Regions from separate parts of the Brachybacterium fresconis genome, predicted to be linked through region 1. Evidence: riboswitches for the same ligand, from Rfam matches in the RefSeq annotation. Region 1 holds a riboswitch; each other region holds the start of a gene.
The links. Region 1 has a riboswitch for thiamine pyrophosphate ahead of JOF44_RS19150 (ECF transporter S component). Riboswitches for the same ligand answer to the same signal wherever they lie in the genome.

Region 1 (8,389 bases):
GCGCTGCTGCTGTGGCCCGCCGACATCCGCGCCGAGCTCGGCGTGTGGGTCGGTGCCGGGGCCGCCCTGGTGTGGCTGGCCCTGGCGACCGCGCAGACCGTCTCCACCCGGCGCCGGATCGCTCGTCCCTCGGAGTGGTCCCAGGACGCCGTGGCCACGCTGCTGGCCGAGCGCGTCGGTGCCCGCGGTGCCGTGCTGATGCGCCTGCTGGACATCGTGGGCACCCTCACCTTCCAGGTCGGGGCGACCGTCCTGGTGATCCTCTCCCCGGTCCTGGTGATCGGGACCGCGGTGCTGTCCATCGGCTCCGGCCTGTCCACGCTCGTGCTGCAGCGCCGCGCCCCCGCAGAGCGCTCGCGGACCCCCTGGGCCTACGCCCCGCTGGGGATCGGACTGCTGACCCTGGCCCTCGCCTCGCTCGGGCTGATCGGGCTCTGACCCGCGCAGCACCGCTGACCCGCCTGACTCTTCCCACCCCACGATCCCGCAGGAGCCGATGATGACCGCTGCCCCCACCTCCACCGCCCGCTCCGGCCTCGCGCTGACCGAGGTCGATCCCGATGTCCGCCTCCAGGACGACCTCTTCGGCCACGTCAACGGCCGCTGGCTCGCCGCCCACGAGATCCCGGCGGACCGGTCGAGCGACGGAGCCTTCCACCAGCTGCGGGACCTCTCCGAGCAACGGGTGCGGGAGATCATCGAGGACGCGGCCGAGGAGGTCGACGCCGCGGAACCCGCCGTCGCCCCCACCACCGACCACGGTCGCGTCGGCGCCCTGTACCGCATGTTCATGGACACCGAGTCGATCGAGCGCGCCGGGATCGCCCCGCTCGAGGACCTCCTGGCCACCGTGACCGGGAGCGCGGACCTGCCGGCCCTCACCCGCACCATGGCCGCGCCCGACTCGGGGACCAGCGCGCTGCTGGCCTACGTCTGGACCGACGACCACGACTCCTCCAGCTACCAGGTGAAGCTCCACCAGGGCGGTCTCGGCCTGCCCGATGAGTCCTACTACCGCGAGGAGCACTACGCCGAGATCCGGGAGGCCTACACGGCTCACCTCGCCGAACTCGCGCGCATCGCCCACCTGCCGGGCCGGGAGGGTCTGCTCGCCGGGGAGGCCGAGGACCTCGCCCGTGCGGTGATGGACTTCGAGACCCGCCTGGCCGCCTGCCACGTCGACGTGGTCCGCCTGCGCGACCGCGAGAAGTCCTACAACCCGATGGACGACGCCCAGCGCCGCGAGCTCGCCCCAGAATTCTGCTGGGACGCCTATCTCGAGGGCTCCGGGGCACCGGCCGCCGCCGTCGAGGTGGTCTCGATCGGCCAGCCCGAGTTCGTCTCCGCCGCCGCCGAGCTGCTGGCCGGCGAGGACCTCGCCGTGCTGCGCACCTGGCTGGCGCTGCACACCGTCGGCGCCTACGCCCCGTACCTGCATGCGGATCTGGTCGAGGAGGACTTCGCCTTCTCCGGCAGGGTGCTCTCCGGCGCCGAGGAGCTGCGGGAGCGCTGGAAGCGCGCGGTCGCCTTCGTCGAGGGCGCCGTGGGCTTCGCCGTCGGCCGCGAGTACGTCGCCCTCCATTTCCCGCCGGCCCACAAGGAGCGCATGACCGTCCTGGTCGACGCACTGATGGACGCCTACCGCGACTCGATCACCTCGCTTCCGTGGATGACCCCGGCCACCCGCGAGAAGGCGCTGGCCAAGCTCGAGAAGTTCACCGCGAAGATCGGCTATCCCGAGCGCTGGCGCACCTACGACGGCCTCGAGATCGTTCCCGGCGACCTGGTCGCCACGGTGCGGGCCTCCCGCCGCTTCGACGCCGACTTCGAGTACGCCAAGGTGGGCGGTCCGATCGACGAGACCGAATGGCACATGACCCCGCAGACGGTCAACGCCTACTACAACCCCGGCGCCAACGAGATCGTCTTCCCCGCCGCGATCCTCCAGCCGCCGTTCTTCGACGCCGAGGCCGAGGACGCCGTGAACTTCGGCGGCATCGGGGCGGTCATCGGACACGAGGTCGGCCACGGCTTCGACGACCAGGGCTCCAAGTACGACGGGGACGGCAACCTCGCCTCCTGGTGGACCGACGAGGACCGCGAGGCCTTCGACGCCCGTGCCGCGACCCTCATCGCCCAGTACTCCGAGCTCTCCCCCCGCGAGCTCGACGACGTCCACCGCGTCAACGGCGCCCTCACCATCGGTGAGAACATCGGTGACCTCGGCGGGCTCTCGATCGCGCTGGCGGCCTACCGCGGCAGCCGCTCGGCGCGCGAGGTCGACGCCGTCCTGGACGGCTTCACCGGGCTGCAGCGGGTGTTCCTGTCCTGGGCGACGGTGTGGCGCGGCAAGAACCGTCCCCAGGAGGCGATCCGCCGCCTCGCCGTGGACCCGCATGCGCCGATGGAGTTCCGCTGCAACACGGTGGTCTCGAATCTCGAGGCGTTCCATCTGGCCTTCGACGTGCGCGAGGGCGACGGGATGTACCGCGCCCCCGAGCAGCGCGTGACGATCTGGTGAGCGGGCGGCCGGACGCCCCCTTCTATGTCGGCACCACCCGTCCGTCCGGGGTCGGGTGGACCCGCATCGGCCTGACCGCACTGGCCGGCGTGATCGTCACCCTGCTGATGGCCAGCCGCAGCTCGGTGCTGGCCGCCGCGGTGATCGCGGGCCTGTTCGCCCTGCTGACGCTGTGGACCTGGATGGGCCAGCACTCCCGCTTCCTGGTCGACGAGCGCGGGGTGACCGTGAGCCTCGGCGGCTTCCTGCCGCGGGCCAGCTGGCCCGTGGAGGACTTCCGCACCGTGCAGTACCGCACGCTGGCGGCGAACACGGTGGGCGTGACCCTCGGCGGCTACGGCTGGCGCCGTGGCAAGGCGACCTCCTCGACCCGCGCCGAGCTGACGCCCGTCGGCGATCGCAAGATCTTCACCACCGGACAGACCCAGCAGCCGCACCGGATGATGGTCACCCGCGCCGGCACCATGGTGGAGATCATCGGCCGCTCCGGCACGAACTACCTGCTGTCCCCCGAGGACGTCGAGGGCACGGCCGAGGCGATCGACCAGGCGATCCGTTCGCGGCGCTGAGGGGCTAGACTGGCTCACGGTCATCGACTGACAGGGGAGCACCACCAGGGTGCTGAGAGTGCGCGTTCCAGCGCAGACCCTCGAACCTGATCCGGCTCGCACCGGCGTAGGGAGTCGGGATTTCCGCGAGGCGCCGACGGCGTCCCGCGCCCCTTCCGCTCGTGGAAGGAGACGTGATGACACGCTTTCGCACTCTCGACCTGCTGGTCACCGTGCTGATCGGAGCGGCCTTCGGGGTCGCGTTCCTGGGCTACGGGCAGCTGTACACCCTGATCGGGCCGCTGACGGCGGCGTTCAAGCCCGCCGAGGGCCTGCTCGCCGGGATCTGGTTCCTGCCGGCCGTGCTGGCGGCCCTGATCGTCCGCAAGCCGGGTGCCGCCCTGCTCGCCGAGATGATCGCCGCGGTCGTCTCGATGCTGCTGGGCAGCCAATGGGGCTGGGGCACCGCCGTCTCCGGGCTGATGCAGGGCGGCGGGGTCGAGCTGGTCTTCCTGCTGACCCGCTACCGCCGTTTCACCCTGCCCGTCGCGGTCCTCGGCGGCATGGCCTCCGCCCTGCTGGAATGGGGGTGGGAGAAGATCGCCTACTACCCGGAGATGAGCTGGCCGTACTCGCTGACGATGCTGGCGTTCTTCCTCCTCTCCGGTGCTGTGCTGGCCGGGGGCCTGGGCTGGGCCGCCTCCCGCGCGCTGGCGGCCACCGGTGCCGTCGACTCGCTGCCGGCGGGACGTGAGCATGTCCGCGCCACCGAGGCCTGAGACGACCGGGGAGCTCGCGCTCTCCGGCCTCACCTGGCGCCCCCTCACCCGCGCCGAGCCGACGATCGCCGGGCTGGACCTGGCGATCCCGGCCGGCGAGCGGGTGCTGCTGGCGGGCGCCAGCGGCAGCGGGAAGTCGACCGTGCTGCGGGCCCTGGCCGGCCTGCTCGACCCGGAGACCGGCCAGGGCACAGGGGTTCCGGGCCCGCCCGATCGGCCCGGGGAGCGTGGCCTGCTGCTGCAGAATCCCGCCGACGCCCTGGTCGCGGCGACGATCCGGCGGGATGTCGCCTTCGGTCCCGAGAACGCGGCCCTGTCCCGTCCCGCGATCGGGCAGCGAGTGGCCGATGCCCTGCCGGCGGCGCGGGTGGAGCTCGACCTCGAGCGGGCCCCGCTCGAGACCAGCGGCGGCCAGCAGCAGCGCATCGCCCTGGCCGGAGCTCTCGCGCTGAGGCCGGACGTGCTGCTGCTGGACGAGCCGACGAGCATGCTCGACGCGGCGACGGCCGAGCAGGTGCGCTCGGCGATCCTCACCGCCGCCGGGGATCGCACCCTGGTGCTCGCCGAGCACCGGATCGAGCCGTGGCTGCCCCACGTCGACCGGCTCGTCGTGCTGGGTCCGCAGGCCCGCATCCTGCTGGACGTCGACGCCGCCACCGCCCTGACCGAGCACCGGAACGCCCTGGTGGCGGCGGGGATGCTGGAGGGCCAGGACGCCGCGGACGGCCCCGCGCCGCGGATGGTCGCCCCGGAGGCCGCCGTGGTCGCGGCGCTGCACGGCGTCACGGTCCCTGCACGGGGGCTCACGCGCCCTGTCGACCTCACGGTCCGTGCGGGATCCCTGGGCGTCCTGACCGGTCCCAGCGGGGCCGGCAAGACCACGCTGCTGCGCGTGCTGACCGCGGCAGGCCCGCCCGCCCTCGGCACCGCGCAGCGTCCTGCCCCCTCCCGCCTCGCGACCGTGCCGCAGGATCCCGAGCACTCCTTCGTCGCCGCCACCGTGGCCGAGGAGCTGCGCGCCTCCCCCTGGGCCGACGACGAGCAACTGGCCGATCAGCTGCTCGAACGCGCCGATCTCGTCCACCTCGCCCGCGCCAACCCCCACCGTCTCTCCGGCGGCGAGCAGCGACGTGTCGCGATCGCCGCCGCGCTGGCCCAGAAGCCCGATCTGCTGGTGCTCGACGAGCCCACCGTCGGCCTCGATGCCCGCCGGCGCGAGGCCGTCCTGGGTCTGCTCGAGGACGCCGCCGCCCGCGGCTGCGCGGTGCTGGCCGCCTCCCACGATCCGTCCCTGATCGCCCGCGCCGGAGACCGGTTCGACCTGGCGGCGCCCGACCCCGAGGCGGTGCCTCGGTCCCGCCCGCGCCGCCGGATCCCGGCCGACGCCCTGAACCCGCTGACGCTGTGCCTGATCGGGATCCTCGCAGCGATCGGATCCTTCGCCGTCCAGACCTGGCAGGGCGGACTGCTCGCGCTGGTGCCGCTGGTGCTGCTCGGTCCGCTCGCCGTCCGCTCGCTGCGCGGCGGCCTGCTGCGCCTGGTGCCGATCGCGCTGTCGGCCGCCTCTCTCGCCTGGACCACGGCGCTGCTGGGCGAGGCCCCGGCGCTGTCCGGTCAGGCCTGGCTGCTGGGGCTGAAGGAGGCGGCCCGGATCGGCGTCTTCGTCGCCCCCGGGGTGCTGGCCCTGGGCAGCGTGGCTCCGACGCCCCTCGGGGATGCCCTCGGCGGACGGCTGCATCTGCCGGCGCGCCCCGTCGCCGCCGGGGTCCTCGCCCTGGTGCGGGTGGGGCATCTGGGCCGGCAGTGGGAGATCATCACCCGCACCCGGATCCAGCGCGGCCTGGGCTCGGCCCGCTCGCCGCAGCTGCTGGCGAGCGCGACCCTGGCCCTCCTGGTCGACACCCTGCGCGGCGCCGAGCAGCAGGCCCTGGCCATGGACGCCCGCGGCTTCTCCGGCGCCACGGACCGCACCTGGGCCGAGCCCAGCGAGTTCGGGCGCGCCGACGTGCTGGGGGCGCTGCTCGCCCTGGTGCTGCTGGTGTGGCCCGCCGTGGCGGAAGCACTGGTGGGGTGAGGTGTCCCACGAGTGCACGGCGCTCCGGGACGCCGTAGCCTGGAGCGGTGAACGAGGACACCCAGCCCCAGCCCACCGCCGCCGAGGACGAGGCCGTCATCGCGCTGGCGACCACGATGCTCGAGGCGGCTCGCAGCGGCGATGCGGCGACCCTGCTGTCGCTCGTCGACCAGGGCGCCCCGGTGAATCTGCGCGACGGCGGCGGCAACTCGGCGCTCATGCTCGCCGCCTATCACGGGCACTCGGAGCTGGTGCGCGAGCTCGCCGCCCGCGGCGGTGACGTGGACCTGGCCAATGACCGCGGGCAGTCCCCGCTGGCGGGGGTCGCCTTCAAGGGCACCGTGGAGGTCGCCCGCACCCTGCTCGCCGCGGGCGCCGACCCGCACCGGGGGACCCCGAGCGCCCTGGAGACCGCGCGGTACTTCGAGCGTACGGAGATCATCGCCCTGCTCGAGCAGACGCCGCCCGCCGAGGGCTGAGGATCCGGCGCCGGAGGGTCGCTCAGCCTCGCCCGGGGCGCAGCAGCATCGGCACGTGCTCGATCCCGGCCTCGTCGAACGGCGCGCCCACCGTCTCGAAGCCGAGCCCCTGGTACCACTGCTCGAGGTAGGCCTGGGCGTCGACGTGGATCTCCGCCTGCTCATCGAGCGCGCGGGCCAGATCGATGCTCGCCCGCATCACGCGCCCGCCCAGGCCCCGTCGGCGGTCCGCCGCGCGCACGGCGACCCGGCCGATGCGCACGGTGCCGTCGGCCTCGCGCAGCACCCGCGTGTGGGCGGCGGGTTCGCGCTGAAGACCCGCGGCCGTGGCCTCCGCGCCGGGCACCTCGAACCACACCAGCGTGGTGGTCGGGTCGAGGTCGCGCCCGTCCAGATCCGGGTCGGTGGCGCCCTGCTCGAGCGCGAAGACGTCCTGGCGGAGCTTGGCGAGCAGGTACAGGGTGCGGGGGTCGATCTCGGCGACGGGGGCGCGTCGCAGCACCTCGTCGGAGTCGGTCACGGGCTCAGGCATGAGGGTCAGGGTACCGATCGGACGCGGTGGCCGCGTCGACCATCCGCGCCAGCGATCTCCGCCATTCCTCGACCATGGCCGGGCCGCCGTGGCCCTCGTCCTCGATGATCATCAGCTCGCTGCCCGGCCAGGCTCGATGCAGCTCCCAGGCGGTCAGCGCCGGCCCGGAGACGTCGCGCCGACCGTGGATCAGGGCCCCGGGGATCCCGGCGAGGCGATCCATCCCGCCGAGCAGCCCGCTGCCGGGCGCGGCGCCCCACGGCGCGGCCCAGTCGGCGACGAAGCCGTCGTGGGCCCAGTAGTGGGTGACCAGTCGGGCGACGCCCCGCTCGTACTCCGTGACCGGGTCTCCTGCGGCTCCGGCGTGCGGGCCGGAGGGGCCTCCGCCGCCGATGCCGATGTGCGCGTCCTCCCAGGTCATCCAGACCCGTACGGCGGCGTCCTCCAGGTCCCGATCTCCGGAGGTGATCATCCGCCGGTAGGACTCCACCAGGCGCAGCCGCTCCGGCGACCGGTCGTGGCGGTCGTAGCCGCCGTGGTCCTCGGCGAGGCGGGCGAAGGCGTCCCAGGCCTCGGGATACAGCGCTCCGACCCCTTCGGTGATCCAGTCGACCTCGCGACGGGAGGTGCTGGTCACGGCGAACAGCAGCACACCGAGCACCCGCTCGGGATGCGCCTGGGCGTAGGCGAGTGCCAGGGTGCTGCCCCAGGAGACGCCCTGGACGATCCACGCCTCGATCCCCCGGTGCTCGCGGAGCCGTTCGAGGTCGGCGACCAGGTGCGCCGTGGTGTTCGCCGAGAGATCCACCTCCCCGGGACTCCCGGCCGACGGGGCGGAGCGCCCGGCCCCGCGCTGGGACAGGCCGAGGAGCCGGCTGCGATCCGTCGGGACGCTGCGGCGGTACCCGGGGGTCAGCGGGCTGCCGGGGCCGCCATGGAGGTACACCACGGGCACGCCGTCGGCGGCGCCGCTCTCCTCCCAGAAGATCTCGTGGCCGTCGCCGACGGCGAGCAGGCCGCAGGCGGTGGCGGCCGGCGGCTCGGGCTCTGTGCGCATCGTCCTACGGTCTCACGGGGTCAGCGCCCAGGCGGCGGCGGGGTGCTCGCGGGTCCAGCTCGCCCGTCGGCTGCGCACCCGCTGGCAGGCGGGGCACCAGAACACGGCGCGGGCGGCCAGGTCCTGCGAGCGCACGGCGGCGCCGCAGAGACGGCAGGGCAGGCTCTGGCGGTGGTAGACGTAGAAGGACTTCTCCCGCGGGACGACGTCGGCATCCCCGTCGCCGTTCTGGCGGGTGCCGCGGGAGCGCTCGATGATCCGCGCCTCGAGGTCGCGGTGCTCGGGCTCGGTGGTCACGATCCGTCCGGTGCGGGCGCCGTAGGCCAGCAGCGCGACCAGGTCCTCCCACAGGTCCTCCAGCAGGGGCCTGCTGAGGTCGACGCCGGGCACGAAAGGGTC
Region 2 (8,389 bases), 3.3 Mb from region 1:
GTGTGAGGGCGGTGCAGCAGTGACGACATCATGGACGACTCCGGCAGTCTCAGCAGGGTTCGATGCCTATGACGACTATGTCGAAAACCGACTGGCTTATACCCCGCTCGTCAATGACCTCCAAACTGCTTGCGGCCGAGGGGGGATCGTGCTCGATTATGGGTGCGGCAGCGGAAAAGTCTCACGACGCCTCCTCGACGCCGGAGCCGCAGCACAGGTCGTCGGAGTCGACATCAGCACCGACATGATCACCCTCGCCCGGGCGCAGACCCCGCAACCGGCCGCGCGATTCCACACCATCGACAGCGGCCACGTTCCCTACCCGGATGACACATTCGATGCGATCGTGTGCTGCTTCGTATTCATCAACGTGCCCACACGCGAGGAACTGAGAGCGATCGCCCGCGAGCTCGCCCGAGTGCTTACACCGACCGGCAGACTCTTCATCGTCGATAGCAACCCGGCGGCCACAGGAGTACCGTTCCCGACCTTCCGCAGCGGCGAGCCCGGCAGAGGCTACCGTGACGGAGACGAACGCAAGGTCAGCTTGCAGATCCCCGGCACCGGGATCCTCGAGCTTGTCGACCGGCACTGGTTCATCAGCACCTACGAGGCGGTGCTGACCGAGGCCGGCTTCACAGTCGACAAGGTCACCGACCGCGGAGCACAAACCGTAGAGGACGTCGGCTCCCAGGCACCTATCGACCATCCACCGTTCATGCAGATCACAGCCCACCTCCAAGACCACTCCGAGTCGACGATCGGGGCGGGGTAGATGACGCGCGACGCTTCCTACCCGAAGCCGGCGACGCTGGCGGCAGTGGTCCGAAAAGGACGTGTACTCCTTATCCGGCGTGCCCACATGCCCGACGCCGAGCGCTGGGCATTCCCCGGGGGCAAGATCGAACCCGGCGAGACCCTGACCGCCGCGACCGCGCGCGAACTCGCCGAGGAAACAGGAGTCCTCGCCACACCCGGTGATGTCTTCGATGCTGTCGACGTCATCGATGCCGACCACAATCTGCATTACGTCCTGATCGCAGTGCTCTGCCGATGGGAACGAGGGGAACCGGTCCCGGACGATGACGCACTCGAAGCGGCATGGTTCACCCTCGAGGAAATGGCTGCGATACCGGTCGCGGAAACATTCAACGTCCGCGCTATCGCCCAAACCGCGCTCGAGCTGGAACGCAAGCAATAGGAACACTCAAGAAGCCAGAATGCCCATTTGCCGGATAGCACGTAGTGATATCAGGTGTTCTGTGACAGCGATTCCAGTAACGAAGAATCAGGCCGTCCGAAGCTTGTGGAGAGTGTGGTTTCCGTGATGTGATGGTGGCGTGACACGGGGCGCCGCCCGTTCCAGCTTTCGAGCACGGGACGTGGTCGGCTGAGATGACACCCGTTGAACCTGATCCAGTTAGCACTGGCGAAGGGAATGTCCGGACTTTCACCCGCCGACAATGTTGGCGGTGTCAGCGCACCGAAGAGCAACTTTCGCTCTTCGGTGCGCACGGGTTGCCTTCGCCTCGATATCGAGAGGCATACACATGGCACACACTATTCTCCCCCTCACCGAGCAGATCGTCCTCGTCACCGGCGGCGCCCGCGGACTCCGAGCTGCGATCACTCGCGCGTTCCTGGCCCAGGGTGCGCGAGTGGTCATCGACTACCACACCTCCCAGGACGCCGCGGAGGACCTCGCCGCCGCCCACCCCGGAAAGGCGATCGCAATCCGGGCTGATGTCCGCGACCGCGCCCAGGTCGATGCCCTCGTCGCTGAGGCCGCCGATCGCTTTGGCGGTCCGATCACCACGGTCGTGAACAACGCGCTGGCTGACTTCTCCTTCAACGGCGACGCCCGCTCCCACGCGGACCAGATCTCCTACGAGGAGATCACCGCACAGTTCACCGGCTCCGTGCATGGGCCTCTCAACGTCATCCAGGCCACCCTTCCCGGCATGGTCGAGGCGGGCTTCGGCCGGATCGTCAACATCGGTACGAACCTCTTCCAGCACCCCGTCGTGCCCTACCACGACTACACCGCGGCGAAAGCAGCGCTGCTGTCCCTGACACGCACCTTCGCCGACGATCTCGGCCCGCAGGCCATCACGGTGAACATGGTCTCCGGGGGGCTGCTGCTGACCACCGACGCCTCGGCGGCGACCCCTGAGGCGGTCTTCGAGGGCATCGCCGCGGGCACCCCGCTGCGGGCGGTGACGACGCCGGATCAGCTCGCCGACCCAGTCGTATTCTTCGCTTCCCCGTGGGCCAGGGGTGTGACGGGTCAGAACCTCATCGTCGACGGCGGACTCGTCAAGGGGTGAGCGGCGTGGAAGGCAAGCAGGCCCACTTCAACCTCTTCATCCACGGTGTCGGTCATCGCAGCGCGGCCTGGTGGTCACCGCCACGTCGTGCAGCGCAACGACCGACTGCGCCTCGTCCCTGAACACCGTGACCACGCCTCTCTCATCTCACTCTTCGTTTAAGCAGAGCCCCTGCAGAAGCCCCGTTCATTCCCTTGACGGACACGCCGTCAACACCCTTCGGTCTAGATTTCTGGGGCGCTCTTCTCTCCGTGGGCTCGGAGCATGCCGAAGGCGACGAGGCCCGCCGCGAGCACGGTCAGAGCGATTCCGCCCCAGGTGACCGCGAGTCGGAACTCCGCGGTCTGCTCGGTCGGCCAGGCCGATGCGGTGAGGTGCCCGGTGAAGATGGCGGCGAGGAAGGTTCCGCTCAGGGCGATGCCCACGGCGGTTGCGAACTCGCCGGCTGTATCGGCCAGGGCCGCGCCGACGGTGGTCCGGTCTTCTGGAACTCCTTTCATGACGTTGGTTCCCGCGACGACGCCGACGACCCGCATTCCCGCCGCGACGAGCACGAGGGCCACAGCGATCCAGACGTATCCGACGCGTCCCAGAAGCGCGTAGACGGCCAGGCCCACGACGACGGCAGAGGCGCTGAGCCAGGCCGCTCGATCGAGTCCGAGCTTGTCGACGAGGATCGAGATGACGGCGCCGCCGGCGACGAGGACGATCACTTGCGGAAGCATGCCCAGTGCTGCCTGGGCGGGCGTCCATCCCCAGTCGAGCTGGAGCTGAAGTGCAACGAGGTACCCGATACCTGCGACGGCGAGGTTGGCTGCGCCTTTGAAGGCCAGTCCGCTGGACACGAGCGGGCTCGCGATCAGCTGCAGGTCCAGCAGGGGGTATTGGAACGAGCGCTCGCGCCAGGCGAATGCTGCCGCGAAAGCGATGGTCGCGGCCACCCCGGCCCAGGGGAACCAGGTGTCTGCGCCCACTTCGACGAAGAGGGCGGGGGCGAGCAATGCGGATGCGATGGCCGCGGTGCCCAGGATGGCTCCCCAGATATCGACAGGATCGCGGTGAAGCTCTTCTGGCCGGTCGGCGGGAATGCCTTTGCGGATCGCGATGAAGGCGATGGCTGCGATCGGCACGTTGACCAGCAGCAGGGTCTGCCACGGTGCGATGGCGAGGACGAAGCCGCCGGCGATCGGGCCGACGGCAAGGCCGATGAGTCCTACGGTGGAGATCACCGTCATCGCGCGTACCCGGAGGCGGTCATCGGCGAAGAGCCGGAACGCGAGAGCCAGGGAGCCCGGCGTGGTCATCGCGGCGGCCACCGCCATCGCCGCGCGAACGGCGATGAGCTGCCCGGCAGTGGCCACGAAGGCTGTCGCGAGACTCGTCATCCCGAGCAGCACGAGCCCGGCCAGCATCATCTTGCGTCGGCCGATGCGGTCGGCGACGGCGCTGAGCGCGAGCATCAATCCGCCGAACACGACGGAGTACACGCCAGTCACCCATTGCAATGCGGTGGCGGTGGCCTGTAGTTCCCGGCCGATGGTGGGCAAGGCGACATTGAGGATCGAGTTGTCGAGCATCTCGAACAGGAACACGGCCGACAGCCCGGCCAGCGCGATCCACGCGTCCTTCAGCGTGTGAGGCGGCTGCACGGCCTCGGACTGGTGGCTGGGACGACGAATCATGGGTCACTCCTTCTCGGTGAAGAAGTGACGGGCCGTTCGTCCCGTGTGTGCTCGTGCGCTCTGTAGAGAGCCTCGTCTTCAACAGCGACGCACGTTTTTACTTCCGATGATCCCAGACTACCACTCGAGCGACACGCGTTTCAGGAGGCGAGCCTCCCCGCCCCTTCCTCCTGGTCCTAGTGTCTGTTCGACCTCGCCACAGTCTCAACACTCGTCTCCGCCCTCACCCTGACTCCTCCATACCGGATCGCTGGACCACCCAGAGCTGTCTCGACTCATCGGCTCCAGCCCGGCAACTCACCCTCGCGATGGCCTCCCCGATCAGCCCCGCCGCCTGAAGACACAAATAAATGGACGCATGTTACCTGCGGTAGTGCCCGCGCACCTTCCTCACGAAGCGACTCGTGAGGAAGGCGGTGACCGGCATGAAAGGCGGCGTGACCCTCTTCCGCGGGCCGGGCACTGCCGCCCGCCGGTACCTCGAATCCGACCGGTCCACCGCGGATGACTACTACCTCGAAGGCGGCACGGCGCTGGCGGACTTCACCATCACCAACGCCGCCGGTGAGGTCGTCGCGAACACCGGGCTGGACCCGGAGCAGTACGCGGGCTGGGTGGACTGGGTCCATCCGCTGACCGGGGAGCGGATGGGAATCCCGCGTGAGGCTGGCGAGATCCGGAAGGGCTCGCCGCGGTTCGCGGAGATGGTCGTCAACACCCCCAAGTCCCTGTCGATCGCTGCCGCCCTGCACCCGGAGGTCTCCGATGCCCTCGATGCCGCGCAGCAGGATGCGGTGGCCGAGATTCGGCGGTGGCTGGCCCAGCACGCCTACACGCGGGTTGGCCCGCGCGGGGAGCAGGAAATCATCCCGGCGGAGTCGGTGCAGACGGTGGCCGTGGTGCATCGCACCAGTCGTGCCGGTGATCCGCACCGGCATGTGCACTTCCAGATCGGCACTCGCGTGCCCGCCGCGGGCAAGTGGCGTGCCCTCGATACTGCGGTCCTGTTCAAGCAACAGGGTGCGATCCGTGCACTCGGCGCTGCGGTGATCGCCGCGCACCCGCACCTGGCTGCAACCCTGGACGCTCACGGCCTCACCCTCGACCCCGTCACCGGGGAGGTCACGGAGCTGGAGACGTTCAACCCGGTGATGAGCAAGCGTGCCCATCAGGTCGAACGCAACCTGAAGCGGTTGGAGGCCGAGTGGGAGTCCGCGCATCCCGGCGAGGAGGCCGGCCCCGTCGTCCGCGCGCGGCTGCTGCACAAGGCGTGGGCGCATGAGCGGCCGAACAAGAAACCGTCCGACCTCGGCGACGAAGATGCTTGGAAGCAAGAGCTGGTCGAGGCCGGTTACAACCCCGAGACCCTCACCCGTGCACCAGCACCCGAGCGGGTGTCCGTCGATGACCTCAGCGTGCAGGAAGTCGCCAACCGTGCCCTCGACCGCAGTGCGGCGGGTGGGTCGACGTGGACGGTGCACACCATCCGCGAGCACGTCACCCGCATCACCACCGACCACGGCGCGCAAGCGACACCTACGGAGTTGCGCGAGTTCGTGCAACTCGCCACCGATCTCGCAATAGGGGATTGAATCGGCCCAGGTTTGATGCCGCTGCTGTTTGAGTCCGAGAGGATGGACAGCATGCCGAAGAAGATCGATCCCCAGCTGCGCGCGAGGTGCGTGCGGCTCGTGCGCGAGCACGCCCAGGAGTACCCCACCCTGACCGCGGCGACGGCCGCGGTCGCCCGCCAAGAGGGCGTCTCGCGGGAGTCCGTGCGGCGCTGGCTGGCCCAGGCCGAGGTCGACGACGGGTCCCGTCCCGGCACCACGACCGAAGAATCCGCCGAGGTCAAACGACTGAAGGCCGAGGTCAAGCGATTGCGGGAGGACAACGAGATCCTCCGCCGGGCCTCAATTTTCTTCGCGGGGGAGCTCGACCCCCGCAACCGCTGATCCTCGCCTTCATCGACGAGATGCGCGCCGAGGGCTATGCAGTCGAGTCGATCCTCCGCGTCCTGCGCCAGCAGGGCCTGGAGATCGCTGCACGCACCTACCGGGCCTGGAAACGGCCGGCCCGCATCGCTGCTCGCACCGTCACAGACGCTCTGGTCGAGGACAAGGTCCGCGAGCTTGCATGGAAGTTCAACCCGGTCACCGGGCAGGTGCAGATGACGCCGGAGGGCTTGTACGGGCGACGGAAGTGGGTTGCCTTGCTCCGCCGCCAAGAAGGCCTCGCCGGCACCTCCCGCGGCGCGGTCGACCGGGCCATGCGGACCCTTGGCCTCGAGGGCGTGCGGCGGGTGAAGAAGCTGCGCACCACCATCCCTAATCCGGATGGGAAACGTGCCGGTGACCTGCTGAGTCGTGACTTCACGGCTCCGGCTCCGGACCGGGTCTGGGTCACCGATTTCACGTATGTCCGGACGTGGGCGGGGTTCGTCTATGTCGCGTTCGTCGTGGACGTGTTCGCCCAGCGGATCGTGGGCTGGCACGCCAGCTCCAGCATGCGCACCGACCTGGTGATGACTCCGCTGCGGATCGCACTGTGGCAGCGCGACCGCGACGGAAACCCGGTCCCACCAGGATCTTTGGTAGCGCACAGCGATGCCGGGTCCCAGTACACCTCGGTCCGGTACACCGAGCACCTCGACCTCGAGGGCATTGCCCCGTCGATCGGGACCGTCGGCGACGCGTATGACAACGCCCTCATGGAGGGCGTGAACGGCCTGTACAAGACCGAGTGCATCCGCACCACGGTCTTCCACGCCGGCCCCTTCCGGACGCTCTCGGACGTCGAGTTCGCGACCGCCGGCTGGGTCGACTGGTACAACAACCGGCGTCTCCACGGCTCCCTCGGGATGCTCACCCCGGTAGAGTTCGAGACGCTCCACTACGAGGCCCTCGACCGAGAGCCCGAACCCGCAAAGTAGCGGCAGAGAACCTGGGCCGATTCAGATTGCTTCTCCGTGCTGCCGCCCGGTGCCGTGCACCCCGAGCATGTTGCACACCTCACCAGTCTGCGGGTGGTGGAGGCCGAGACGCAGTTGCGTGACCGGCTCGAAGTGCAGGCACCGAACCGCGAGCCGCCCCGTCCCGACCTGACCGAGCTCGCCGCCGAGCACGGCCTCGATGCCGGGCAGGCCGAGGCTGCGGCCGCGGTCGCCTCCCCTGACCCGCTCGTCGTGGTTGAAGGGGCCGCCGGGTCCGGGAAGACCACCATGCTCGCCACCGCCATCGAAGCCCTCGACCACGACGGACGGTCGGTGCGGGTGGTCACCCCGACGAAGAAGGCCGCCCAAGTCGCAGCCGAGACCCTAAAGGTGCCAGCCGACAGTGTGGCTGCGCTCGTGTACGCGCACGGGTTCAGGTGGAACGACGACGGCGTCTGGACCCGCCTCAAGCCCGGCGACACCGACCCCACCACGGGCCAGACCTATATGGGTCCGCCGCAGGGTGCTCGGTTGGTGCGGGGTGAGCGGGTGATCGTGGACGAAGCAGGGATGCTCGACCAGGACACCGCGCTGGCCCTCCTCACCATCGTCCGCGAGTCTCGGGCGTCGGTGGCGCTGGTCGGCGACCGTGCCCAGCTGCCCGCGGTCGGGCGTGGCGGGGTGCTCGATATGGCCGCGCACATCCGCGGGGCAACTGTGGATATGAGCGAGCTGCACCGCTTCGACGACGAACACTATGCGGCCTTGACGTTGCGGATGCGCGACGGGAAGAACCCTGCGGCGATCTTCGACCAGTTGCACTCGCTCGGCTTGGTCCGGCTGCATGCCGACGATGACGCGCTGCGCGAGCACATCGCCGAGCACACGGCCCGCGAGGATGCTGTGACCGTGGCGACCAACGACGAGGCCACCGTCCTGAACGAGCGCATCCGCACCGTCCGCGTCGAAGCTGGCGAGGTCGACGACACCCGTACCGTGACCGGTTCTGATGGTCTGGCGATCGGTGTGGGTGATCTGGTGCAGGCGCGGCAGAATGATGCCGAGCTGCGGGTCGCGAACCGGCAGACCTTCACCATCCAAAGCGTCGACGAGGACGGTGCGGTCCACGCGATCGAGACCGGCACCGACCGCAAACACAGCGTCACGGTTGCCCTTCCGGCCGAGTACGTGGCCGAGCACGTGCATCTGGCCTACGCCTCCACCGCCTACGGCGTCCAAGGCGCGACCGTCGACAGTGCGCACACGGTGCTCTCAGACGCTCTCGACGCGGCAGCCGTCTATGTGGGCCTCACCCGTGGCAGCGGACGCAACGAACTCCACGTGATCGCTGCGGACCTCGCAGGGGCGAGGGCGCAGTTCGTGGAGGCGATGGGTCGCGACCGCGCCGACCGGGGCCTGACCGATGCCACCGCCCGCGCGAACGAGGC
Region 3 (3,855 bases), 3.3 Mb from region 1:
GTTCACGATTCGTTCGATCGCAGTCTCGTCGCCGACGTGTCTGAGCAGTTTGGGACCATACCCGGTGCCCGGCAGGCTGAGGCCGTCGGGACTGTACCGGCTCATCGAGGGTGCGTAGGTTCGGATGAAGTCGAGGTCGTTCTTCCCTGAGAGGTACCACAGTGCTTCGGCGTAGTTGAAGATGATGTTCTGCCGACGAGACCTGGCCAAGCAGTACCGCCGGGCCGGGTTGGTCAGGCGTGCGGTGTAGCCGATGATTTCGCGTTCGTCCTGCCCGCGGGGACTGTTCTGGTATTCGAACCCGGTGTAGACCTGTCGCAGGGAATCCAGGTAGAGCGTGTGGAGGTCGGGATACTCAGGCTTCACTGACGGCTCCTGCCTGCGCGTGCTCGATCGCGGTGAGGATGCGTGGTCCGGTGGGCTGCTCGGGATCGATGGTGATCATCTGGACGTCGGCGACCGCTGAGAGGCCTCGGACGAGGAACGCGTACTCGGCTCCCTCGTCGAGGAGTAAGACGATGGGTTTGTTCCAGGCGGAGGCCCACCCGATCTCGATGTGCGTGCCCGGGGATGCCGGTGCGCCGGGGAACGCGACGAAGACGTCGCAGGCGGCGATCTCCGTGTAGTCGATGCGTGTGCATTCGCTGGGTTCCATGAACTCACGGCCCCAGTGCTCTCTGCGGTGGGCGCAGTGCACATCCCACCCCTGGGTTTCGAAGAAGTCGATGATCGAGGTGTACTTGTCGATCGCGGCGTCGCCCATCACATGGGTGTCGGCGTCGACGAGAGCTTTGAACGGGCCGGCGAGAAACATCTTTCGCGTCATCGTCACGGCTCCTTTCATGAGTCGAAGTGGTTAGCTCTACCGATCGGAACGAGGAGGGGCTGTTCTGCATCCCTACCCGCGCGGCCAGAGCTGGTGGAAGTGATGCAGGGGACCGTGACCTTGGCCGACGTCGAGGCGGTCGCTGGCAACGAGAGCGCCGTGCAGGTAGGTCTTCGCCCGTTCAACGCTTTCGGGCACGGTGTGGTCAGGCAGCAGTGCGGTGATCGCCGAGGACAAGGTGCAGCCGGTGCCGTGGTCGTTGAGGGTTTCGATCCTGGGAGAGGTGTAGGTGGAGATCCCGTCGGGGCCGGCGAGGTAGTCGACACTGACCGTCTCGTTCGTGAGATGCCCGCCTTTGAGTAGCGCCCACTGACAGCCAAGGCCACGCAGCCCGGTGGCCTGGTCCTCCATCTGCCCCAAGCGGGTGACATCTGTGGTGTCGAGGAGCACGGCGGCTTCGGGAAGGTTCGGGGTGATGATCGTGGCCAGTGGCACGAGCGTGTCTCGGATGGCTGCGACCGCATCGTCGTCCAACAGCCTGTCGCCGCTCTTGGCGACCATCACCGGATCAAGGACCACGGTCTCGGCTTCGTGGTATTGCAGGCGCTCGGCGATGACCTCGGCGATCGCGGCGTTGGCGACCATACCGATCTTTACCGCGTCGACGCGCACATCGTCGAACACTGCATCGATCTGCTCACCGACGAAAGAGGGATCAAGGGGCATGAACGAGCGCACACCGCGCGTGTTCTGTGCCACGACCGCGGTGATCGCGGCCATACCGTAGGTGCCCCTCGCTGAGAAGGCTTTGAGATCGGCGTGGATGCCCGCCCCGCCAGTGGGGTCGGTGCCTGCGATGGATAGGACGTTCTTGATCGTCATGCGTGCACTTCCTTCTGCTGCTGTGTGGCGGCGTAGCGGGCGACCTCGGCGACATCCTTGCTCAGAGTCAGGCGGGCCTCGTCGACCTCGTCGAGGGGGAACCAGCGTGCTTCGAGGGCGTCGTCGCCAGCGTGGGGTTGCCCCGAGCGCCACTGGCAGAGCACGGCGATAAGCACGTAGTGACTGTCCAACCGTCCAGTCTCGTCTCGGCTGAACGCATCAACGGAAGTCAAAACACCGGTCGCCTGACCGATGATGCTGGTTTCTTCACCGAGTTCGCGTTCGGCGGCTTTGGTGATCGTTTCTCCGAATTCGATCTTCCCGCCCGGGAATCCCCAGAATCCTGCATCAGGAGGGTTCGCGCGACGCACCAAGAGGACATGGTCATCTTTGATGAGGACGGAAATGACTGCGACCCTCGGGCGCACCTCGACTGAGGACGTCGCGGGGCCGACAACAGAATGGGACACTGTAACCTCCTAATGGGGAGGCCAGCGAAGGAAAGAAGCCCTGCTAGACCAGTCCCTTCGCCGGCATGATCCGGATCAGGTTCTAGGGTCACCACGCTGACAACGTCCAGTGGTATCTCAGCCCCTTGACGGGACACCCCTCGGTGCAACCCGAATCTACCAGAATGCCGTCACAGATACACCCTGCGCGGATTGCCCGCTGCGGGATGCTGGTGTTGGGATCGGCTGCGCACCTATCCAGTGCTGCGACTGTGCCCGATGGAGCAAGTGCCCGTCTCACGGGTGGAGTCACTGGTCGGTGTCGGCCTTGGACGGTAGAATGGAAGGTGTCGGGCGAGCATGAAGGAGGACAGGTCATGGCGACGACGAAGGCCCTGGAACAGGCCGAGATCGACCGGCTCGAAGCGCAGGTCACTGCGAGCCAGCGGATGGCTAGCGAAGAGGAGACTGACGCCGACCGTGCCCTGGGCCGCAAGGTGCTCACTGGAGAGATGTCCGCCGATGACGCCATCGCCGTCCGGCTGGCGCAGATCGACGCGAAGCACGGCATCACCCGGTAACACGCCGCGGGCCAATGTCTCGGGCGGGGGTGGACGGTGATGCCGGATCATTACACGTATCCCGGCACCGAGGTGCTCGTCAACATCCCCGGCTACACCGACCCGGCGGCGTGGAAGGAAGCCGAGACCGCCCACGGCGCGAGATAGGTGCCCTGGATCACGAGCTGCGAGCGGCGTTGCAGCGGCGAGCACACCGCCTCGACCCCGACCCGCCGTTCGGTCCACCAGACCAGGGGCGGGGGCCACATGACCGAGGACTCGGACTATGAACACTCAACGTACCGCCACAGGCGAGCGGAACGAGAGCAGCGTGCGGGCGGCCCGGTCACGTCCGGGCGAGGAGAACGGGTCCGCAAAATGGGCGGACCCGTTGATCACGACGCAGGCCAACCTCTCAGGGCGAAACCCCTGTCACGGTGGGAGGAAATTTCCTCCCACCGTGCCAGGGGGACGCCCACGGTGCCGCCACTGTGGCGGCGCCGTACGCCTCGCGCGGGCAGGCCATGGTGGTGCCGAATCGGCACCACCATGCCATCCGCAGGTGCGAACCGTGCAGGGGCAACGGGGCCGGAAAATTTCCGGAGCCGTTCACCGGCCCCCGGCGCGGGCACGGTCCTGCAAAATTTGCGGGACCGTTGGCTTGGGCACGGGGGTGGAAAATTTTCACCCCCGTGGGCTCGAGCCGACCGTGGTGCCACCGTGGCACCACCGTCAAGAACGAGGGCAGGTCGACGGTGGTGGCAAATTGCCACAACCGTGCTGCCGGAGACGACGACAGCGGGCTGACGGTGGTGCACAATTTTCACCACCGTGACTTTCCGCTGGTGACTGCTCCGGGGGCGCCGAATCGGCACCCCCGTGCCCGACCCCGTTTTCGGGGCCTCCAAGGGCACGACAGCACTGACCATCCACATATAGTAGCTCGCTCCTGCGCGGATGGCTAGATGCAGTGATTGCTGTTTTTGAACCTCGGGTGTATGGGCGTACCTGTCGGGTATGAACAGTATCCCGACACCCCAGACCCATACGCCCACCACGACGACGAGGCCGCGCCTGGCGATCGACGACGAGGCCCTGACCGACACCGACCGGGAGACGATCCGGCAGGCCGCGAAGA
Region 4 (8,389 bases), 2.8 Mb from region 1:
AACTTGTTCTTCCCCTGGGGCTTGTCGCGGGCCAGGGCCCAGGCCTCGGCGAGGTCGGGCATCCGGATGTAGTGGGCACGGATTCGGTGCTGGCAAGCCTGTTTGGCCAATGCGCATCCCAGATACGACTTCCCCGAGCCGGTGAAGCCCTGGAAGACGACGTTCTGCTGGCGGGCGATGAATGAGCACGTCGCGAGCTGGGTGATCACGTTGCGGTCCAGGCCGCGCTGCTCGATCAGGTCGAGCCGGCGGAGGTCAGCACCGGGGTAACGCAGTCTGGCCCGGCGGATCAGTCCTTCGACCTTCGCGTGGGTGAACATCGAGTGGGCCTCGTCGACGGCGAGCTGGAGACGGTCTTCGAACCCCATCCCCAGCACGAGGTTCTCATCCTGGGTCTCGAACGCTTCCAGCAGCGGTGCCGCGCCCATCTCGCGCAGCTTGCGCTTGGTCTCGATATCGATGACGCTCACTTCACACCTCCGGCGTAGTAGTCGCCGCCACGGACGTAACCGCCCTGCTCAGCGTTCTCTTCTCGTGGTGGCCGCAACGCGGCCATCCGGTCCTGGCCGGTCGCCAAAATGGGGTGCAGGTGCGCATAACGCGGCGACCTCACCCTCCCGGCCAGCGCCAGCTGGCAGGCCGCTTCTACCCGTTCACTGGAGTAGCGGCGCGATAGGCGCAGCACCGCCAGCGCGGCGTCCAGGCCCTGCTCATCGATGGGCACGGACTCGAAGATCCGGTCGATCACGGTCACGGCTGCGGGGCCGATCCGCTCGGCCCACGCCCTCACTCGTGCAGCGTCCCAGGGCTGGTAACGCTCCCCACCGGGAAGGTCAGCCTCGTTGGTGCGGTACTCATTGGCCGCAGTCTCCGGCAGCAGCAGGTGGCTGGTCAGCCGCTCGGTGCCGCGATAGACCTCCAACGCCCGGTCGGTGATCCGCAGATCCACCCGCTCCCCGATATGAGCGAACGGCACCGAGTAGTAGTTCCGTTCCCAGACCACGTGCGCGTTGCGTCCGACCCGGCGGGCATAGACCCACCGCGAGATCTCATAGCCCACCGCCGGCAGCACGGTCAGCAACGGCTTCTCCTCCGCGGTGAAGACGCTGGCCCGAGACCCGGGCCGCTTCTGGAACGGCTCGGCGTTGTACTCGTCCATCCGCTCGGCGACCGCTGCTGTCAACTCCGGCAGCGAGGTGAATCGTCGATCCCGCAGTCCCGCGATGATCCAGGTCGCCACGTGCGCGACCGTGTTCTCCACGCTGGCCTTGTCCTTGGGCTTCTTGATCCGGCCGGGAAGGACTGCCGCGGAGTAGTGCGCGGCCATCTCCCGGTAGGCGTCGTTGAGGACGACCTCGCCCTCGCGGGGATGCTTGATCACCCCGGTCTTGAGGTTGTCCGGCACGACCCGGGGCGTCGACCCGCCGAAGGCCTCGAACATCGCCACATGCGCGCGCTGCCAGGTGTCCTGACGCATATCCAGCGCCGGCCAGGCGAACGCGTAGCGGCTAAACGGCAGGCACCCCACGAACAGGTAGACCCTGGTCTCCTTCCCGGTGACCGGGTCGCTCAGCGTCATCGTGGGGCCGGACCAGTCGACCTCCACGCTCGCGGCAGCCTTGTGCCCGACCCGGGAGGCGGCCCCGGTGACCAGGACATGACGCTGGTAGGTCTTGCAGAACCGGTCATAGCCCATCGCCGGATCTCCCGCAGCAGCGCAGGCATCGACGTACTCACCGTGCAGCAGCTTCAGCGTCACCCCCACCCGGGCCATCTCGCGGTGGGCGCGTTCCCAGTCCGGCTGGGCGAACACGCTCTCATGCTCACCCCGGCCCGGGAACAACCAGGCATACACCTCCCCGTCAGGGAAGTCGGCGACATCGTCCCAGCTGATCTCGGCCGCGTCTGCAGCTTCCAGTACTGCCGTGATGCTCTTGCGCGACATGCCCTGCGACGCCGCGATCGCCCGCCCGGACAAGCCCTCCGCCCGCAGCTGCAGCACGAGCTTCGCTCTAATCTTCCGTACCATTTCCGATTGCTCCTTCCGCCACGTGCCCTATACACGCGGCGGAAGGAGCCTATGGACGTGGCCCCCAAGCACACCGTCGGTGGCCCCCGAGCGCGCTACACCCCGACTCGCGCACCGGCCCCGAGACGCGCTACCGACGGACCCCAGTGACGCGAATATTCACACCAGGGCGCTGAATCGGATTCGGTCTCTGCTCACGCAGATTCATCCTGCGTTCGAGCGCGTCTTCGCCGGCGGCAGTCTGGCCACCGGGCTCGTGCTGGACCTGCTGGAGAAGTTTGGCGGCCCGACCAGGTTCAGGGCTGCAGGCCGGGCCAGGGTTCTACGGTTTGCCCGGTCCCGTTCGCGTCGCGATCCCGAAGCGCTGATCGACCAGATCTTCAAGGCGCTGGGCGAGCAGACCGTGGTCGTGCCGGCGACCGCGGCAGTGGAGCTCGTGATCCCCCGAGTCGCTGGTCAAGTGAAGGAACTGAAGGAACAGCGGGCGACAGTGGCGCGGGAGGTCGAGGCCATGCTGGAGGACTTCCCTCTCGCCTCGGTCTTGATGAGCATGCCGGGGATCGGCATCAAGACCGCCGCCCAGATCCTCCTGAACATCGGCGACGGCTCCGCGTTCGAAACCCCCGGCCACCTCGCGGCCTATGCAGGCATCGCGCCGGTCACGCGAAGATCCGGAACCTCGATCCGCGGCGAGTTCCCCGCCAGATCCGGCAACAAACGCCTGAAAAACGCGATGTTCTACTCGGCCTGGGTCGCCTCGAACCACGACCCTGCCTCGAAGGCCTACTACGACCGCAAACGAGCCCAGGGCAAACGTCACAACGCCGCCGTTATCTGCCTGGCCCGCCGCCGCTGCAACGTCATCTTCGCAATGCTCCGCGACGGCACCTACTACCAGCCCCCGAGAACCGTCCCTACCCCTGAGCCGGCCGCCCTCGCGGCTTGACTCGAAACATAGGGACACCCCCCCCCGGAAGGGGGACGGCGCTCGTGGGCGCGGGGCGCGGAGGATCGAGGGTCAGGCGACCAGGCTGCGCAGCACCGAGGTGAACATGCTCAGCCCGTCGACGCCCGTGCGGGTGCCCGCCCCGGGCTCGTCGGGGCCGAAGCCCGTCTCGACGGCATGTTCGGGATGGGGCATCAGCCCCACGACGTTGCCCTCGGCGTTGGTGACACCGGCGATGTCGTGCCGGGACCCGTTGGGGTTGGACTCGAAGCCGGCCGGGCCGTGGGAGGCGCCGGCGGTGTAGCGGAACACGACGCGCTGTTCGGCCTCGAGCTCGGCCAGGGTGCGCTCGTCGGCCACGTACTGGCCGTCCTGGTTCTTCAGCGGGATCCGGATGACCTGGTCCTGCTCGTACTCGGTGGTCCAGGCGGTGCGGGTGTTCTCGACCCGCAGCGGCTGGTCGCGGCAGAGGAAGGAGCGGTGGGAGTTCTTGATCATCGCGCCCGGCAGCAGATGCGTCTCGCACAGCACCTGGAACCCGTTGCAGATGCCGAGGACGGGCATCCCGCCGCGGGCGGCGTCGACCACCTTGTCCATCACCGGGGCGAAGCGGCTGATCGCGCCGGCGCGCAGGTAGTCGCCGTAGGAGAAGCCGCCGGGCAGCACGATCGCCTCGACGTCCAGCAGATCGTCCTCGCCGTGCCACAGCGCGACCGGATCGCCGCCCGCCAGGCGCACGGCCCGCAGGGCGTCGCGGTCGTCGAGCGTGCCGGGGAAGGTCACCACACCGATGCGCATCAGGCCTGGCCCTCCTCGACATCGAGGGCGGTGACGTCCTCGATCACGGGGTTGGACAGCAGGGTGGTGGCGGCCTCGCGGAGGTTCGCGAGCACCGCGTCGGTGACCTCGCCCTCGACCTCGAGCTCGAACCGCTTGCCCTGGCGCACGGAGCTGATCCCCTCGAAGCCCAGGCGGGGCAGCGCCGCGGCGACGGCCTTCCCCTGCGGGTCGAGGATCTCCGGCTTCGGCATGACATGGACCACGACGCGGGGCATGGGGCGCTCTCCTGGAGGACATCGGCCGCTCGCGGGCGGCCGGACGGGTGCGTTCTGCTGGGCGGGACGGGAGCGGCTCCCGGGCTCACCGACGATCTCGGTGCCGACCCCGGCCATCGTACCGAGCCGCGGGGGCCCGGCGGGGGAGCGCCCAGCACCCGGCGGCGGCAGAGTCCGGCCGGCGGGTGCCCGGCGACCCGGGGGAGAGCTCGGCGCCCGGCGGTCGGCGCCCGGCGCGCGACCCCTCGCGCCCTGCGGCGAATCAGGTTACGTTCGTCGTGTCCGAGTCCACCGATGCCGGAGGCAGCGATGAAGATCCGTCACCTCGTCCATTCATGCCTGCTCGTCGAGACCGCCGGGAGACGGCTCCTGGTCGACCCGGGCGGCTTCAGCGGGCGGGCCGTGCGCGCTCTGGGTCCCGGGACCCTCAGCACGATCGATGCCATCGCGATCACCCATCAGCATCCCGACCACCTCGATCGCGCCCTGCTGGCCGAGGTGCTCGCGGCGAGCCCGGACGCGATCGTGATCGCGGAGCCGGAGACCGCGACGCAGCTGGCAGAGCCGGCCGAGGACGTCCCGGCGGTGGACGGCGAGCGTCTGCTCCCGCTGAGCGCCGGGGCCGCCCACGAGTTCCCGCCCGTCGGCGATGACCCGGCTCTGAGGATCAGCGCCGTCGGGGGCCAGCACGCGATCATCCATCCCGACATCCCCCGGGTGGGCAACACGGGTCTGGTGCTCACCGCCGGCGACTCTCCGCGCCTCGGCATCACCGGGGACTCCCTCGAGCCGGTCCCCGAGTTCCACGGGATCGACGTGCTCGCCTTCGCGGTCGTCGCGCCGTGGTCGAAGATGTCCGAGACCATCGACTTCCTGCGCAGCGTCCGCCCGGTCCTCGCCCTGCCCGTGCACGAGGCGATCGCCAGCGACGTCGGCCGACCGATCTTCCTGCGCCAGTCCACGAACCTCGCCCCCGAGGGCACCGAGGTGCGCGACTGGCCGGCCGACGGCGTCGTCGAGATCACCTCGAGGGGATGAGTGGTCGTCATGGAGCACGACGCCGACGCCGTGGACCTCGCCTTCCGAGCGGTTCGGCGTGCCCGGTTCCTGCCCGAGGAGCAGCGTGATCGGGCGGACCAGGACGCCCCGCTCCCCATCGGCCACGGCCAGACGAACTCGCAGCCCTACACGGTCGCCGTCATGCTCCGGCTGCTCGACGTGCCGCTCGGTGGCAGGGTGCTCGACCTGGGCTCCGGGTCGGGGTGGACGACGGCGCTGCTCGCACAGCTCGCCGGACCCGGCGGGAGGGTGATCGGCGTGGAGCGCCAGGAGGCGCTCATCGAACCGTCGCGACAGGCCCTCGTCGCCGCCGACCCCGCGGGCGTGGCGGAGATCCGGCTCGCCCGCCCGGGTGTGCTGGGCGCCCCGGAGGACGGCCCCTACGACCGGATCCTGGTCTCCGCCGAAGCGCGCGAGGTCCCTCACGCGCTGCTCGACCAGCTGGCCGAGGGCGGGGTGATGGTGATCCCCGTGGGGACGACGATGCATCGCCTCGAGCGCCGCGGGGGCCGGGTGCGGGACACCGAGCACGGCGGGTTCCGCTTCGTCCCCCTGGTGGAGGACTGAGCGCGCGTGCCGGCGCATGGACAGGTCTGCGGCACGCTCCCGTCGGCGGCTACAGTGGCCGTGTGCACGGGAGCCCGGTGAGCCGGGCTGAGAGGGAGTACTCCGACTCCGACCGTAGAACCTGATCCGGATCATGCCGGCGCAGGGAGCCTCCGCAGGGCGAGAGCCGCTGTGCGTCCGTGCCGCGTCGTGAAAGGCACGGATCGTGACCACCGCTGCTGCATCGTCCGTTTCTCCCGCCTCGTCCGCCGCCCCGGGGGAGGGGAGAGCCCCGACCGCCTCCGCGGACCCTGTCGAGACCCCGCTGGGCTTCGGGGTGGGCGCCCGGATCACCGCCGCCGTCATGGCCGACGACTACGCCCGGATCCTCGGCGAGACGCTCTCCGGTCTCGACGAGAGCTCTCTGGTGCGCGAGACCGGCGACGTCTCCACCTATGTCGGAGGTCACGAGGCGGACCTCCTGCGCTGGCTGATCGACCTCGGCGAGGGACTCGCCCGCACCGAGCACCACGCCGCGCTGACCGTGCACCTGTCCCGCGGCTGCCCTGGCGAGGTCGTCTGCGAGCTGCCCGGCGGCGCCGGGCCGCGTCGCGCCGAGGTCCCGCCCCCGCGCCGGACCGGGCGGTTCGCCACCGCGGAGTGGGCCCTGTACCCCTTGGCCGACCAGGTCGCCGCGGACGGCACCGCCCCCGACCACATGCGGGACATCTGCGCGGCGATCGATCATGCCCGCGACCTGGGCACCTTCCGCGGCTCCGAGCACTTCGCGACCCGGCTCGAGGGGGACGTCGGGGACGTGCTCGCGACCGCGCTCGCCGGATGGGTGCTGGTGGGGCGCGGCGTCCAGCACGTGACCAGCCATCTCACGGTCAGCCTCAACAGTCCCTCGCACGAGGTCCGGGACCTCGGGACGGTGACGCGATGACCGCCCGGGCCCGCGGCCGGCTGGACCTGCGCGAGATCGTGCTGGTGGTGGTGCTCGGAACCGTCTTCGGCTTCCTGTACTGGGTGTTCGTCCAGACTTGGAACGCTCTGGCGATCGCCATGGGGCCCGCCGGGGACCTCGCCCAGCACGTCCTGGCCGGGTCCTGGTTGCTGGTGGGGCCCGTCGCGGTCGCGATCATCCGCCGCCCGTTCAGCGGAGTGATCGCGGAGATCCTCGCGGCCGTCGTCGAGGTCGTGTTCCTGGGCAGTCCCGTCGGTCCGCTGCTGCTGCTGTCCGCCGCGCTGCAAGGGGCGGGCAGCGAGCTGCCCTTCGCACTGACCCGGTACCGCCGGTTCGGATGGGGCACCTACGCCCTCTCCGGCGCCCTCGGCGCGGGTCTGGTCTTCTTCTGGACCGCCGTGCGGATGGGCTGGTACGGGCAGGACATCCTGGGGCTGCGACTGGGAATGCAGGTGGTCTCCGGCATCGTCCTCGGCGGCCTGCTCGCCAAGGTCCTGGTCGACGCCCTGGTGCGCACCGGAGTGCTCGACAACTTCGCGATCGGCGGATCCCGGCAGAGCGCGGATCCGAGGACGGTCGACGACGCCCCCGCCCGCCGTGTCCGCTGAGGCGTCGCCACCCGGTCGCGCCGGGCGGGCGGATCGCGTCGTCGCAGCCTGTGCGGAGCGCCCGACGGGACGCGCCCCCGCGGGCTGCGGCGCGGCCGAGGGTGACCGGCCGGTGGTCCGGGCCGAGGACCTCGAGGTCGTCCTGCCCTCCGGGGACGGCGTCGGCCCCTGGACCGGCACCCTCCGGGCGGGAGAGCAGGTCCTGCTGCTCGGCCCCTCCGGCGCCGGCAAGTCCACGTTCCTGCTGGCACTGGCCGGCGCGGTGCCGTCTCACGTGCGCGGCAGCGTCTCCGGGAAGGTGCGGATCGACGGGCGGGACCCGGTGGCAGACGGTGTCGCCGCCCTCTCGGACGTGGTCGGCTACCTCGGCCAGGACCCGGTCAGCGGGGTGTGTCTGCCGGACGTCGCCGACGAGGTCGCGCTGCCTCTGGAGAACCGATGCGTGCCCCGGACGTGGATCGGACCCGGGGTCGACGCCGCGCTGCGCGGCACCGGGGCGGAACGGCTCCGGCATCGGCGGACCCGGAGCCTGTCCGGCGGGCAGCTGCAACGAGTCGCCCTCGCGGCGGCGACCGTCACCGGACCACGGCTGCTGCTGCTCGACGAACCCACCGCGATGCTCGACGCCGACGGCGTGGCCGTCGTGCGGAAGAGCGTGGAGGCGGCGGTCGCGCAGCCCGGGGTCGCGTCGGTGCTCGTCGAGCATCGACTCGACGAGTGGGCGGGGGAGCAGGGGGTCGTGGCGCTGCCGCGGCGCACGATCGCTCTGGACCGCTCCGGGCGGATCCTGGCCGACGGGCCCACCGAGGGCGTCCTCGCCGAGCACGGCCCTGCGCTGCGGGACGCCGGGTGCTGGCTGCCGCGGGATGTCGAGCGGGAGCTCTCGCGGGACGAGGACGGTCGACGGCACCTCGGCGGCGCAGCGGGGATCACGGGGCGCTCGGACACGCCGGCCGAGGCACCGCCGATCGCGGTACGTGCCCGGGGTCTCGCTCTCGGCCACGGCAGCGGCACCGTGCTCTCCGGCATCGATCTCGACCTGGTCGCGGGGCAGGTCCTGGCGGTCGTCGGCCGCAACGGAGCCGGGAAGTCGACCCTTCTCGGAGCGCTCGCGCGGCTGGATCGGCCCGACGCGGGCACCGTCACGGGGGCGGCCGCCGGGCTCGTCTTCCAGCGACC

Region 2: linked by a shared signal. The riboswitch ahead of JOF44_RS04500 (3-oxoacyl-ACP reductase) and the one ahead of JOF44_RS19150 (ECF transporter S component) in region 1 are both predicted to bind thiamine pyrophosphate.
Region 3: linked by a shared signal. The riboswitch ahead of JOF44_RS04530 (NUDIX hydrolase) and the one ahead of JOF44_RS19150 (ECF transporter S component) in region 1 are both predicted to bind thiamine pyrophosphate.
Region 4: linked by a shared signal. The riboswitch ahead of JOF44_RS07160 (YkoF family thiamine/hydroxymethylpyrimidine-binding protein) and the one ahead of JOF44_RS19150 (ECF transporter S component) in region 1 are both predicted to bind thiamine pyrophosphate.

The regions. Positions count from the first base shown of each region.
Region 1 covers NZ_JAGIOC010000001.1:4,318,617-4,327,005, reverse strand. The annotation lists gene JOF44_RS19165 (hypothetical protein) at 1-438, shown strand, start outside; gene JOF44_RS19160 (M13 family metallopeptidase) at 500-2,521, shown strand; gene JOF44_RS19155 (hypothetical protein) at 2,518-3,090, shown strand; TPP riboswitch at 3,113-3,220, shown strand; gene JOF44_RS19150 (ECF transporter S component) at 3,267-3,848, shown strand; gene JOF44_RS19145 (ATP-binding cassette domain-containing protein) at 3,826-5,922, shown strand; gene JOF44_RS19140 (ankyrin repeat domain-containing protein) at 5,970-6,401, shown strand; gene JOF44_RS19135 (GNAT family N-acetyltransferase) at 6,424-6,933, opposite strand; gene JOF44_RS19130 (alpha/beta fold hydrolase) at 6,926-7,990, opposite strand; gene JOF44_RS19125 (Fpg/Nei family DNA glycosylase) at 8,003-8,389, opposite strand, start outside.
Region 2 covers NZ_JAGIOC010000001.1:970,179-978,567, reverse strand. The annotation lists gene JOF44_RS04515 (thymidylate synthase) at 1-23, shown strand, start outside; gene JOF44_RS04510 (class I SAM-dependent methyltransferase) at 20-775, shown strand; gene JOF44_RS04505 (NUDIX hydrolase) at 776-1,201, shown strand; TPP riboswitch at 1,337-1,456, shown strand; gene JOF44_RS04500 (3-oxoacyl-ACP reductase) at 1,551-2,327, shown strand; gene JOF44_RS04495 (MFS transporter) at 2,552-4,009, opposite strand; gene mobF (MobF family relaxase) at 4,435-5,601, shown strand; one part of gene JOF44_RS04485 (IS3 family transposase) at 5,653-5,926, shown strand; one part of gene JOF44_RS04485 (IS3 family transposase) at 5,926-6,941, shown strand; gene JOF44_RS04480 (ATP-dependent DNA helicase) at 7,038-8,389, shown strand, end outside.
Region 3 covers NZ_JAGIOC010000001.1:979,187-983,041, forward strand. The annotation lists gene JOF44_RS04515 (thymidylate synthase) at 1-366, opposite strand, end outside; gene JOF44_RS04520 (nucleoside 2-deoxyribosyltransferase) at 356-832, opposite strand; gene thiD (bifunctional hydroxymethylpyrimidine kinase/phosphomethylpyrimidine kinase) at 899-1,708, opposite strand; gene JOF44_RS04530 (NUDIX hydrolase) at 1,705-2,178, opposite strand; TPP riboswitch at 2,213-2,329, opposite strand; gene JOF44_RS04535 (hypothetical protein) at 2,535-2,738, shown strand; gene JOF44_RS04540 (hypothetical protein) at 2,831-2,986, opposite strand; gene JOF44_RS04545 (hypothetical protein) at 3,735-3,855, shown strand, end outside.
Region 4 covers NZ_JAGIOC010000001.1:1,567,216-1,575,604, reverse strand. The annotation lists gene JOF44_RS07195 (ATP-binding protein) at 1-470, opposite strand, end outside; gene istA (IS21 family transposase) at 467-2,029, opposite strand; partial or broken gene JOF44_RS07185 (IS110 family RNA-guided transposase) at 2,187-2,975, shown strand; gene purQ (phosphoribosylformylglycinamidine synthase subunit PurQ) at 3,048-3,773, opposite strand; gene purS (phosphoribosylformylglycinamidine synthase subunit PurS) at 3,773-4,030, opposite strand; gene JOF44_RS07170 (MBL fold metallo-hydrolase) at 4,340-5,068, shown strand; gene JOF44_RS07165 (protein-L-isoaspartate O-methyltransferase family protein) at 5,078-5,656, shown strand; TPP riboswitch at 5,713-5,821, shown strand; gene JOF44_RS07160 (YkoF family thiamine/hydroxymethylpyrimidine-binding protein) at 5,862-6,581, shown strand; gene JOF44_RS07155 (ECF transporter S component) at 6,578-7,210, shown strand; gene JOF44_RS07150 (ATP-binding cassette domain-containing protein) at 7,323-8,389, shown strand, end outside.